One region of the Methylophaga sp. F-2 genome, then DNA from elsewhere that is predicted to be linked to it. Evidence: riboswitches for the same ligand, from Rfam matches in the RefSeq annotation. Region 1 holds a riboswitch; each other region holds the start of a gene.

Region 1 (3,284 bases):
AGGTTGAAAGCGGTATCGATGGCAGCAAGATCAAAAAAGATTTCTTTGTTCGACCAGAAGTGATGGGACAGATTATAGAGTTTGATGGTGAGAACTTTGTCATTGAGTTCCAAAAATCAGTTTGAATAAGCCGGAAGTTAACCGGCGCTAATGTCACAAACTCAATAAAATCATGGGATTGCCTTGCGGTAGAAGGCAACATCGATATTGCTCTGGAGGATTTAGGAGGGGGACGCTCTATCCTGCTGAGCTACGGGGACATTGGGCAGGCATTATAACAGCGATAAGCCTGAAGCCTAAAACTCAATATTGTTTCTGAGTCATCATCACTAAAACGCGATACGCCACTGGTCAAATTAGTCTGGATTATGTGTTTTAGCTCAACGTGATTTTAAACAGACAAAAAAGCCGTCACTCTATGACGGCTTTAAACGTTTGAAATACTGAAATTAATTAGACAGCTAGTTTTGCTTTACGGCGTAAGCCCATAAAACCCAGTAGTGCAGGTGCAAACAGCAAGACAGCTGGTGGTAAAGGAACCGCAGAAACTTCGAAAGAAGTAAAGCGAACTTCACCCAGGATGTTAGTATTTATCGATTGTCCTCTGTCATCCCAAGTTATGTAAGCTAAATCGTCTGCTCCAACCCAGCTTATGCCATTAGCCAACCAAGTTTGTGTGCTAATGACAATATCGCCAGTATCAAACAGGTCAGATAATGTGTATGAGTTATAAGCAGAGCTCCAGTTAAATACGGAAAACTCTCCGAAAGACAATACGCCGTCGTTATTCAGATCTTCTCCCACAAAATTCCCAGAAAACGTAAATTCACCACCGTCATAAGTCGGCCATCCTGCATCAAAATTAGCTTTAACAACAGTCGCAGCAGAAGCTGTCAGAGATAACGTCAATAAACCCAGGCTTAATAGCATCCACACTATTTTTTTCATAAAAATCTCCATTTCATGCAGCCCAGCCCTGATGCCACTAATGCACAGCTGTAGGTTTTCCGTCCCTGACTCACATCAGGTTTGGCGATAATATGTTGAACAAAATTAATAAATTAAAGTTAACTTGCTATGGCGAGTAACAGATGAACACTTATATTCTGTTGTTAACAGGTTACTTAAATTGAATTAGAAAAAAAATCATCCTTAAGTATGATTTTTTTAAAAATTGACTTTAAATTCATAGTAAAAATTGAGTCAAAAAAATGTTCAAAGAGAATATTAACTCACGTCAACATATCTCTAATTAAGTTCAGATTAAGTAAGACTATGTGGAGTTAGGCAAGATATGTTCGATAACCAGCTTGTCATGGCCGGACAATCAGGGACAAAAAAGCCAGTATATATTGATTGATTATGCAGCTTGTTTGGCTTTACGGCGAAGTCCCATAAAACCAAGCAAAGCCGGAGCAAACATAAATGCAGCCGCTGGAATAGGCACTTCCGACACAGGCGCGATGCCTGCGGCACCTACGGTGAAGCCATGCCAGCCTTCACTTGTATGAGTAAAACTGAACGAGTCAAATAACCCTTCAAGAATAATCACTCCATGTAGCTCGGCAAAATTAGAGGTAGTAAATCCAGTACCGTCAGAATACAGGGTGGGTGATCCCGAACCGTACTTCCCTAAACCAGTACTATCAAATTTAATTTTTGTATCACCAAAATCAACATTATTTGCGTTCCAGCTGACAAGGGCAATGTAAGGATTCAGCACTGTTTCTGAAAATTTTATTTCTACTGTACCATCGGTACTCAAACCGATAATTTCACGTGATGATGGAAGATTGCTAACCGTCCCCTTGGTGTAGGCATTACCCCACCAATTATCTGTCGCTCCCGATTCTATGAAATAAGCATCAGAACTTGAGCTAAAACCAACACTGACATTGTCACTACCAAACGCCATGGTTCCAGATGCAGTTTTTTGACTTGTTTTTGTCCAGTCTGTCCAGCCAATATTTGCAGCATGAGCCGATATCGTTAACATCGATGCTGACAGAGCAAGGGTTGTTGCAAAAAATTTTTTATACATGTCCCATATCCCAATAATTTTGCAACCCAGCCCTGTCAAGACTTCAATATACAGCTGTAGGCTTTCCGTCCCTGACTCACATCAGGTTTGGCGTTAATGTGTTGAACACGATGAAATAATAATATAACTATTTAATTTCGCAACAGGTAACCACCAACAATCAGTTGCGCACTATTAACTCGCCTTAATTAATTAAAAATTACATTGTACTTTGGTACTAATTTATTAAAAAAAGACATTCCATTTTTCCTCAACACAATGCTTATAGAGGAAAATTCGATACGTTTTCAGCATAAGTGAAAAATAACTTAATCCTCACTCGGAAGAACACAATTTACCCATATCCACCCACCGTGTTTGAAATGCAAAAGTCAGTACCCCCCATTAAGATCATTAACTTACCAGTAACGTGATAGACATCATGCTTTCGTATAAAAGCAGTTAACTTTTACTTTTCACTGCCGATATAAGATGCATACAATTAAATTGCACACTATTTGCAAAGAGGCGAAAAAAAGACATGTTTGGTAAAACAAAGCAGTTAATCACCGAGAATGCGGTATTAAAAAACGAACTCACTCCCTTGCTGGAGATTTTCACCGCAATGCAGTCATCACTCGCCATTATTGAGTTCACACCTGAAGGTATCATCACTGCAGTAAACGACAATTTTTCTCGGGTAACAGGTTATTCCTCTTCTGAACTGATAGGACAGCATCATCAACTGTTATGCGATAAATCCGAAGTTGAATCTTCCCGATATAAAGATTTTTGGAAGCATCTAAAGAACGGTGAGTATTTTTCAGGGGAAGTATTACGCAAGCATAAAAACGGCCATGATATATGGCTGGAAGCCAATTATTTCCCAATAAAAAATGGTGAAGGCCGTGTCGTTAAAATTTTTAAGATTGCTAACGATGTGACCGAACGTGTAGAACATTCTCGTAGTAATGATAGTTTGCTATCTGCAATCGATCGTTCAATGGCTATCATAGAGTTTGATATGGGAGGTCGTGTCACCAATGCCAATCAAAATTTTCTGAGCCTTATGGGATATAAGCTTGATGAAGTGAAAGGACAGCACCATAGAATTTTTTGTGACTCAGACTATGTAAAAAGTCCTGAATATGCCAAGTTCTGGGAACAATTGAATGAGGGACGTTTTATTGCAGACAATTTTAAACGGATAAATAAATATCAATCTGCTGTTTGGTTGGAAGCCACCTATAACCCTATATTCGAT
Region 2 (3,284 bases), on a different contig from region 1:
TTGAACAGTCGGTTTTACTTGAGTCTGCCAGAGCCATGAATCCACGGCAGTGGGAAATGCCTGTGGACAGTGTTTTAGTATTTGATGGTGTAAATCGACAACCGTTAGAGTTGTTTACTGATTACCTTTATCAATTATCAGCGATGTCTTCGGATGACGGTCAGCCAGAGCAGCAAAAACATTTAAATACTTCTGTGATGGAACATGTGCTGCTATCTTTAGATTCATCCTTACTTTTTGATGGGCAAGAAACTGATGTCGTGGCACGGCGAAGAGCGGCTAAATCAGTGAGATTAGCTATCGACTATATTCACGCTAAGCTGGACAGTCATATTTGCCCAACCATTATCGATATTTGTAAAGATGTCTGTATCAGTCAGCGTAACTTGCAATATCACTTTAAAAAAGTAATGGGCATCACCCCTAATGCCTACCTTTATCGCTTGAGATTAAATCGAGTGCGATCCCAATTACTCAGGCCTACAGATATTAATATGACGGTGACGCAAGTAGCCAGCGACTGGCACTTTTGGCATTTAGGGCGGTTTTCTAATGATTATCTACAGTTATTCGGCGAGCTACCGTCAGCGACATTACGTCGTGCATTTAATTAAGGGGCAGATTTCTTAGCGGCAGATATTTCCTGCAATAGCTCTGGCCAGTGCTCAACCCAGCAGCAATGATGAGTCATACCGGTGATTACTCTTACAGTGGGGCGTTTTGATTGAGGAAAATGTTGCTGGTATGCATTAGCCACAGCAACGGGCATGATCTTATCTTCACTCCCCACAAAATGAATTTGTGGAATGGCCTGTAATGAAGGCCACTGGTCTGCTGGATTTAATGAGCCTGTTAACGGTGAAATATGCTGTAATGTCGTCCAGTAATCAGTATCAATATTACCTGCCACAGTGACTAACTGAGAAACATCGTCTCGCTTAGCCGCTAATAACGTCGCGACAGCACCCCCACCAGAGTAACCAATAAGCCGTAAAGAAGAAGCCTGATATTGGGCTTTTAACTTATCCACGGCTTGATTCATCGCTTGTAATACCTCAGGAGAAAAGCGGGCTGAAGTCCACAGATGCTGTTCACAGCCTCCAGACCACACATATTGGCATGGGCGGGCCAGATAGACGGCATGGTTATCGAGGAGTGCGAGCTTGAGTGTTAATGGATCGATAGGGGTCGGATCTGAAGACTTTTTTCGTCGACTCAACCAGGCTAAACCATCACCTTCTATGTAAATGGTTAACTCTTTGGACGGTGAGATTTTTTCAGGGATAAAGCTTTGCAAGTTAAATGAGGCTGTAGTGATGATCTGGGATTGCCAGCCATTGAGCTGAGCTAAACGAACTGCCGTATCAGTGCGGTTTTGTGTGGTGGGTATGGATGAGCAGGCCTGTAATATCAAAAAAAGCAGGCAAATAAAGTAACGAAAAACCAAAATAGCTATCCCTTATTATTCCATCTTAGGTATGTGAAAGCACATCATATACGAGTCAGAAAATATTATCCTTAATGCCCGTCTCTCATTAATTTATACGTTTGCGAAAATCGGATAGTGCCGTTGTAGCTGTCTCTATATCATCAATCCTGGCTGGGTTGGATGCCCATATCATTATTGCCAAACTCAGCGTGAGCTGAGGACGGAAAGCTACAGACCTTAAGCTCTTAAGGTGGCTGAGTTACATAGACCGAGAGAGACTCAGAACATGCATACTCAATTTCTAAAACGTTCTTTATTCACGACCTTATTTACATCATCACTCCTATTAAGCGCTGCCGCCAGTGCTGATGGTGTTTTATCTGGAATAAACACTTCGCCTTTAACGATTGATGATGCCACGACAAGCATTGTGTCCGGAACACAGTTTCAAAATGATAGTGAGTTGTCAGTGATAGGCTGGCCTTTTTCTGTAGATCCTGTTTTAGCTAATCAGGGTACCTTTATTAATAATGGTACTTTTTATGGTAAATACAGTGATTTAAATAATTCTGGCATCTTGCTAAACACGGGAAGCCTGACCACGCATGTCAGTGATTTGAATAATGCAGCAAGTGGTCAGATTACCAATACAGGCTATATAGAGAATAAAAGTGGCAGATGGATCAATGATGGCCAAATTGATAATCAGGCTGAATTTCTGAATCAGGGCACCTTTAGCAATAACGGACAGTTGACCAATAACGATATTCTCACCAATACCGGTACTTTATCGAGTTACAGAGGCGGGACTGTTACTAATAATGGCATTTTGACCAACAGCCGGGCGGGTAAATTAAATAACTACATTGATTCTACCCTGGTGAATAATGGCACGCTGAATAATGAGGGCACATTCACTAACGCAGGTCGCTTAATTAATCAGGGTTCAATGACGAATAACTATGTCTTGACCAATGCTATTAATGACACCGTGGTGAACAATGGTGTGATGACGAATAATAAATCGATATATAACCAGAACGCCTTCGTTAACACTGGCACGTTTATTAATAATGAAAAAGCGAAATTGGTCGGTAGTGGTGCCTGGGGTGGTGATTACACTCAAACCGCAGGTCAAACCATCAATAATGGTGTCATGAGCCAAACCAGCGTCAATATTAATGGGGGTAACTTGTCAGGAACCGGCACCATTAACAGCCATGTGACGGTAAATGGTACCGGGTATGACAACTATGCCAGTCTGACCGCTGGTAACTCTATCGGTACGATGACGATTAATGGTAATTACACGCAAGGTGAATTTGGTTCGATGGTTGTGGAGTTTGATGAAACGCACTCCGATCTGCTGGATATTTCGGGTGTCGCTTCACTAGCTGGTTTATTAAGCTTTGAGTTTATTGGTGATGATGTGCAAGAAGGTACATTTAACTTCCTGACCTTTGCCAGCATTGTCGGTAGTTTTGACAGCATTATTTTACCGGCGATAAGTGGTTTTAATTTTGAAGTGGTATTTGGCGATACCTTTGCGAATCTTGTTGTAAGTCAGGCTGTGAACGCTGTGCCTATTCCTGCCGCATTTTTCTTGTTGGCACCGGTCTTATTCGGCTTTTTGGGTTTGCGTCGTAATGCGAGTTTAGTTGCATAAACATCACATATAAAGTTAAGCAAAACCGATAAAATTCAGGGCCAGTTTAAACATCTTTTTTCGTGTTTAAACTGGCCCTGAATACTGCTTATGCTGCTGTCAGTGTTTAACCATAACTGAACTAGGCCGCTTTAGAACCTGTAAGACGTGAACGACCCGCCCACATGCCAATCAGACCAAAAGCAAACA
Region 3 (3,284 bases), on a different contig from region 1:
ATAATAGTGAAGGTGAGGATATCGGTCATCCACATCATCATTGAATAAAAGTGTAACCCAGTTAAAACCCTGTTTCAGTCTCTGAAACGGGGTTTTTTAATTTAGTGACAGTGCTACCTGACTGATGACAATATAGCGAATCAACTTACCTGCTGTGACTAACACGACAAACCAGCCTAGATGTATTTTTATGAGACCTGCCATAACAGTTAATGGATCACCAATGATGGGCAACCAGGCAAAACACAGGGAAATAAGGCCATATTTCTTAAACCGGTTTTCCGCTTTTCTAATATCGCTTTCTGATATCCGTAACCATTTTTTTATGACTGCAGAACTGGCCCAATAACCTAAAGCATAATTCAGCATTGAGCCAAGCACATTTGCCACGGTGGCTGTGGTGATGAGCAAACTCGGTGATAGTCCTTTGATTAATAGTGTGCTCAGAACCAATTCAGAGCTAAGTGGCAGTAGTGTTGCAGATAAAAAGGCTGAGATAAAGAGACCGGGATAACCCAAGCTAACAAAATAATCCATTCAGGCGGTTACTCGATGGCGTGATGGTGGAGAAGTCAAACTGATACTCTCCTAGGAAATATTGAATCATACATAAAAAAAGGGAGCCGAAGCTCCCCAATATTGAACGGTGATTTTCTAAAGATGGGTTTAGGCTGCAATCGCTTTTTTACGAAAGCCTAAGAAACCTAATAAAACTGGTGCGAATAAGAAAAGTGCTGCAGGAACAGGTACTGCTGAAACTGATAGGCTGTAATTTAAAGCTTTACCCGTTGCGTCATAGATATCCAACACATATGTCAGACCTGCAGTTAATATCGCTGTGAAACTGAAATCACCAGTAATGTTGAAATTTTGAATAGCACCACCTAAAACACCAAATGCAATAGTTGCATTATCAAGATTAGACTCTGGATTAAATGACCATTCAATAACTACTGGTGTTGCGTCATTAGTAAATAAACTGAACGAAGATTCCCATGCGCCATTACCTGTAGTCCCACTTGCTAATACTGTACTACCACTAGCAAGATCAATTTCCTGACTAGCATTGTTGGTGAAAGCTGAGTCACCTTTTGTTAAGTTAAGTGTTGCTGCATTAGCCGCAACAGAGAAAAATAGTGCTATGACAAATAGCATCGCTTTTTTCATAAAAATTCCCTTATGTTTAGAGTGAAAAAACAAGCAATGCAACCCAGCCATCTTCACTTGGAAGACCTGTAGCTTTCCGACCCCGCCTCACGACGAGTTTGGCTTTGATTAAAAGGATGAAAGTGATAAACCACTCAATTGCTCAAGTGGTTAATTATTCATCCGCGGCTAAGTGTATAGAGGCTCTATTACAAGAAAATGTCAGAGTGAGTAATTGATTTAAATAAAATTTCTATCAATTATCTTGAGTAAATTAACGGGCATATTTCCCGTTTTAAACTGGTGTATAGTCTGAAAATAATAATAAAAAAATACATATCAGAGAGGAGAGAGCAATATGGCAAGCGTACTAAAAACGACGCATCATGGAGGCTGTCCACATGATTGTCCGGATACCTGTTCGATGGTCTATGAGGTGGAAAACGGTCAATTAACTTCAGTCAAAGGCAATAAAGAACATCCGATGACGCGTGGCGGCTTATGCGTCAAACTCAAAGACTATGAAAAGCGTCACTACCATCCGGATCGTCTGTTGTATCCGATGCGACGAACAGGACCTAAGGGCAGTGGACAGTTTGAGCGAATTAGCTGGGATGAGGCTTTAGATGAAATCACTAGCCGCTGGAAAGCGATTATTGCAGAGCAAGGTCCGCATGCCATTTTGCCTTATAGCTATTTAGGGAATCAGGGCTTAGTTCATGGCTTAAACGGGGGCGATGCTTTCTTTAACAAAATGGGGGCGACCGTCTGTGAGCGTACGTTTTGTGGCGAAGGTTCTTGTACCGCTTGGTTATTGACCGTAGGGCCGACGGCAGGTGTCGATCCCGAGAGTTTTATTCATTCTAAATACATCGTTATCTGGGGCTGTAACTCGGTTAGCACCAATATTCACCATTGGCATATCGTGAAAGATGCACAGAAAAATGGTGCCAAAGTGGTGGTGATTGATCCGTATAAATCCAAAACAGCTAAAGAGGCTGACTGGCATATCGCACCAAAACCCGGTACCGATGGTGCATTAGCGATGGCGATGATGCATGTCATCATTGAAGAAGGTTTACAGGATCAGGACTACATCGACAACTACACCGTTGGCTTTGATGCCTTGGCAGATAGAGCCAAGACCAGAACACCCGAATGGGCTGCCACTATCACAGGCATAGCTGCGGATGATATCCGTCAATTTGCCCGTGAGTTTGCCACTAGCCAACCTGCGGCAATTCGCCTTGGGGTAGCAGTTGAACGTAACTACGGTGGTGGTCAGGCCATCCGTGCTATTACTTGTTTGCCAGCTTTAACCGGTGCATGGCGGCATGTTGGCGGTGGTGCTTTGCAGTTCCCGGTATGGGAGCATCCTTATAAATTTGATGTCATCTCGCGTCCAGATCTGATTCCGGAAGGCACGCCAGTGGTGAATGCAATACAACTTGGTCGAGCACTAACGGGTGAGTTGGGGCTTGATACACCGATTAAATCTATGATGTGCTGGAATGCGAATCCTGTCACGCAAGCAGCAGAAACTGACAAGATTGTTCAAGGTTTGATGCGGGAAGATCTGTTTCTGGTGTCGGCTGAACATTTCCTTTCTGATACGGCTTCTTATGCTGATATCGTGCTGCCTGCTTCTATGGGGGCTGAGATGGAAGATATGGTGCTGTCATGGGGGCACTTATATCTGACCTATAACGAAAAATGTGTTGATTCGCCGGGCGAAGCTATTCCCAATAATGAGATATTCAGACGTCTGGCAGCCAGAATGGGCTACCAAGAAGAAAACTTTAGCTGGTCAGATAGCGAGTGTCTGGAGAACTATGTTGACTGGGAATCACCGGCTTGTGATGGTATCGATTTAGCTTATTTACGCGAACATGGTTTTGCCAAATTAAAGGTAGGTACCAAAGATGATCGTGCTCCTCACCGCAATGGAAATTTCCCCACGCCCAGTGGTAAATGCGAGCTGGAAATAAAAGGAGCCACAAATTTTGTTGCTGGACCTTTCAGGCAAATGTATGACGGTTTCCAGCCAGGCGAACCTTTAGACAGCTTACCTGATTATGTCCCATCAAGAGAGACGCATGAGAGCAATCCTGCGTTGGCTGAAAAGTATCCTTTAAATA

What was found. A riboswitch is a leader RNA that binds a small molecule or an ion and turns the genes downstream of it on or off. The one in region 1 is predicted to bind cyclic di-GMP.
Region 2: linked by a shared signal. The riboswitch ahead of AC13DA_RS07535 (autotransporter outer membrane beta-barrel domain-containing protein) and the one ahead of AC13DA_RS00975 (hypothetical protein) in region 1 are both predicted to bind cyclic di-GMP.
Region 3: linked by a shared signal. The riboswitch ahead of AC13DA_RS12750 (hypothetical protein) and the one ahead of AC13DA_RS00975 (hypothetical protein) in region 1 are both predicted to bind cyclic di-GMP.

The regions. Positions count from the first base shown of each region.
Region 1 covers NZ_JBSXOF010000010.1:29,433-32,716, reverse strand. Annotated here, with positions in the region: gene AC13DA_RS00985 (hypothetical protein) at 1-125, shown strand, start outside; gene AC13DA_RS00980 (hypothetical protein) at 454-948, opposite strand; cyclic di-GMP riboswitch class I at 962-1,044, opposite strand; gene AC13DA_RS00975 (hypothetical protein) at 1,361-2,041, opposite strand; cyclic di-GMP riboswitch class I at 2,059-2,143, opposite strand; gene AC13DA_RS00970 (methyl-accepting chemotaxis protein) at 2,562-3,284, shown strand, end outside.
Region 2 covers NZ_JBSXOF010000018.1:104,299-107,582, reverse strand. Annotated here, with positions in the region: gene AC13DA_RS07545 (helix-turn-helix domain-containing protein) at 1-614, shown strand, start outside; gene AC13DA_RS07540 (alpha/beta hydrolase) at 611-1,447, opposite strand; cyclic di-GMP riboswitch class I at 1,617-1,696, shown strand; gene AC13DA_RS07535 (autotransporter outer membrane beta-barrel domain-containing protein) at 1,716-3,095, shown strand; gene AC13DA_RS07530 (hypothetical protein) at 3,217-3,284, opposite strand, start outside.
Region 3 covers NZ_JBSXOF010000019.1:721,828-725,111, reverse strand. Annotated here, with positions in the region: gene AC13DA_RS12760 (hypothetical protein) at 1-44, shown strand, start outside; gene AC13DA_RS12755 (YqaA family protein) at 97-537, opposite strand; gene AC13DA_RS12750 (hypothetical protein) at 667-1,167, opposite strand; cyclic di-GMP riboswitch class I at 1,202-1,280, opposite strand; gene AC13DA_RS12745 (molybdopterin-containing oxidoreductase family protein) at 1,505-3,284, shown strand, end outside.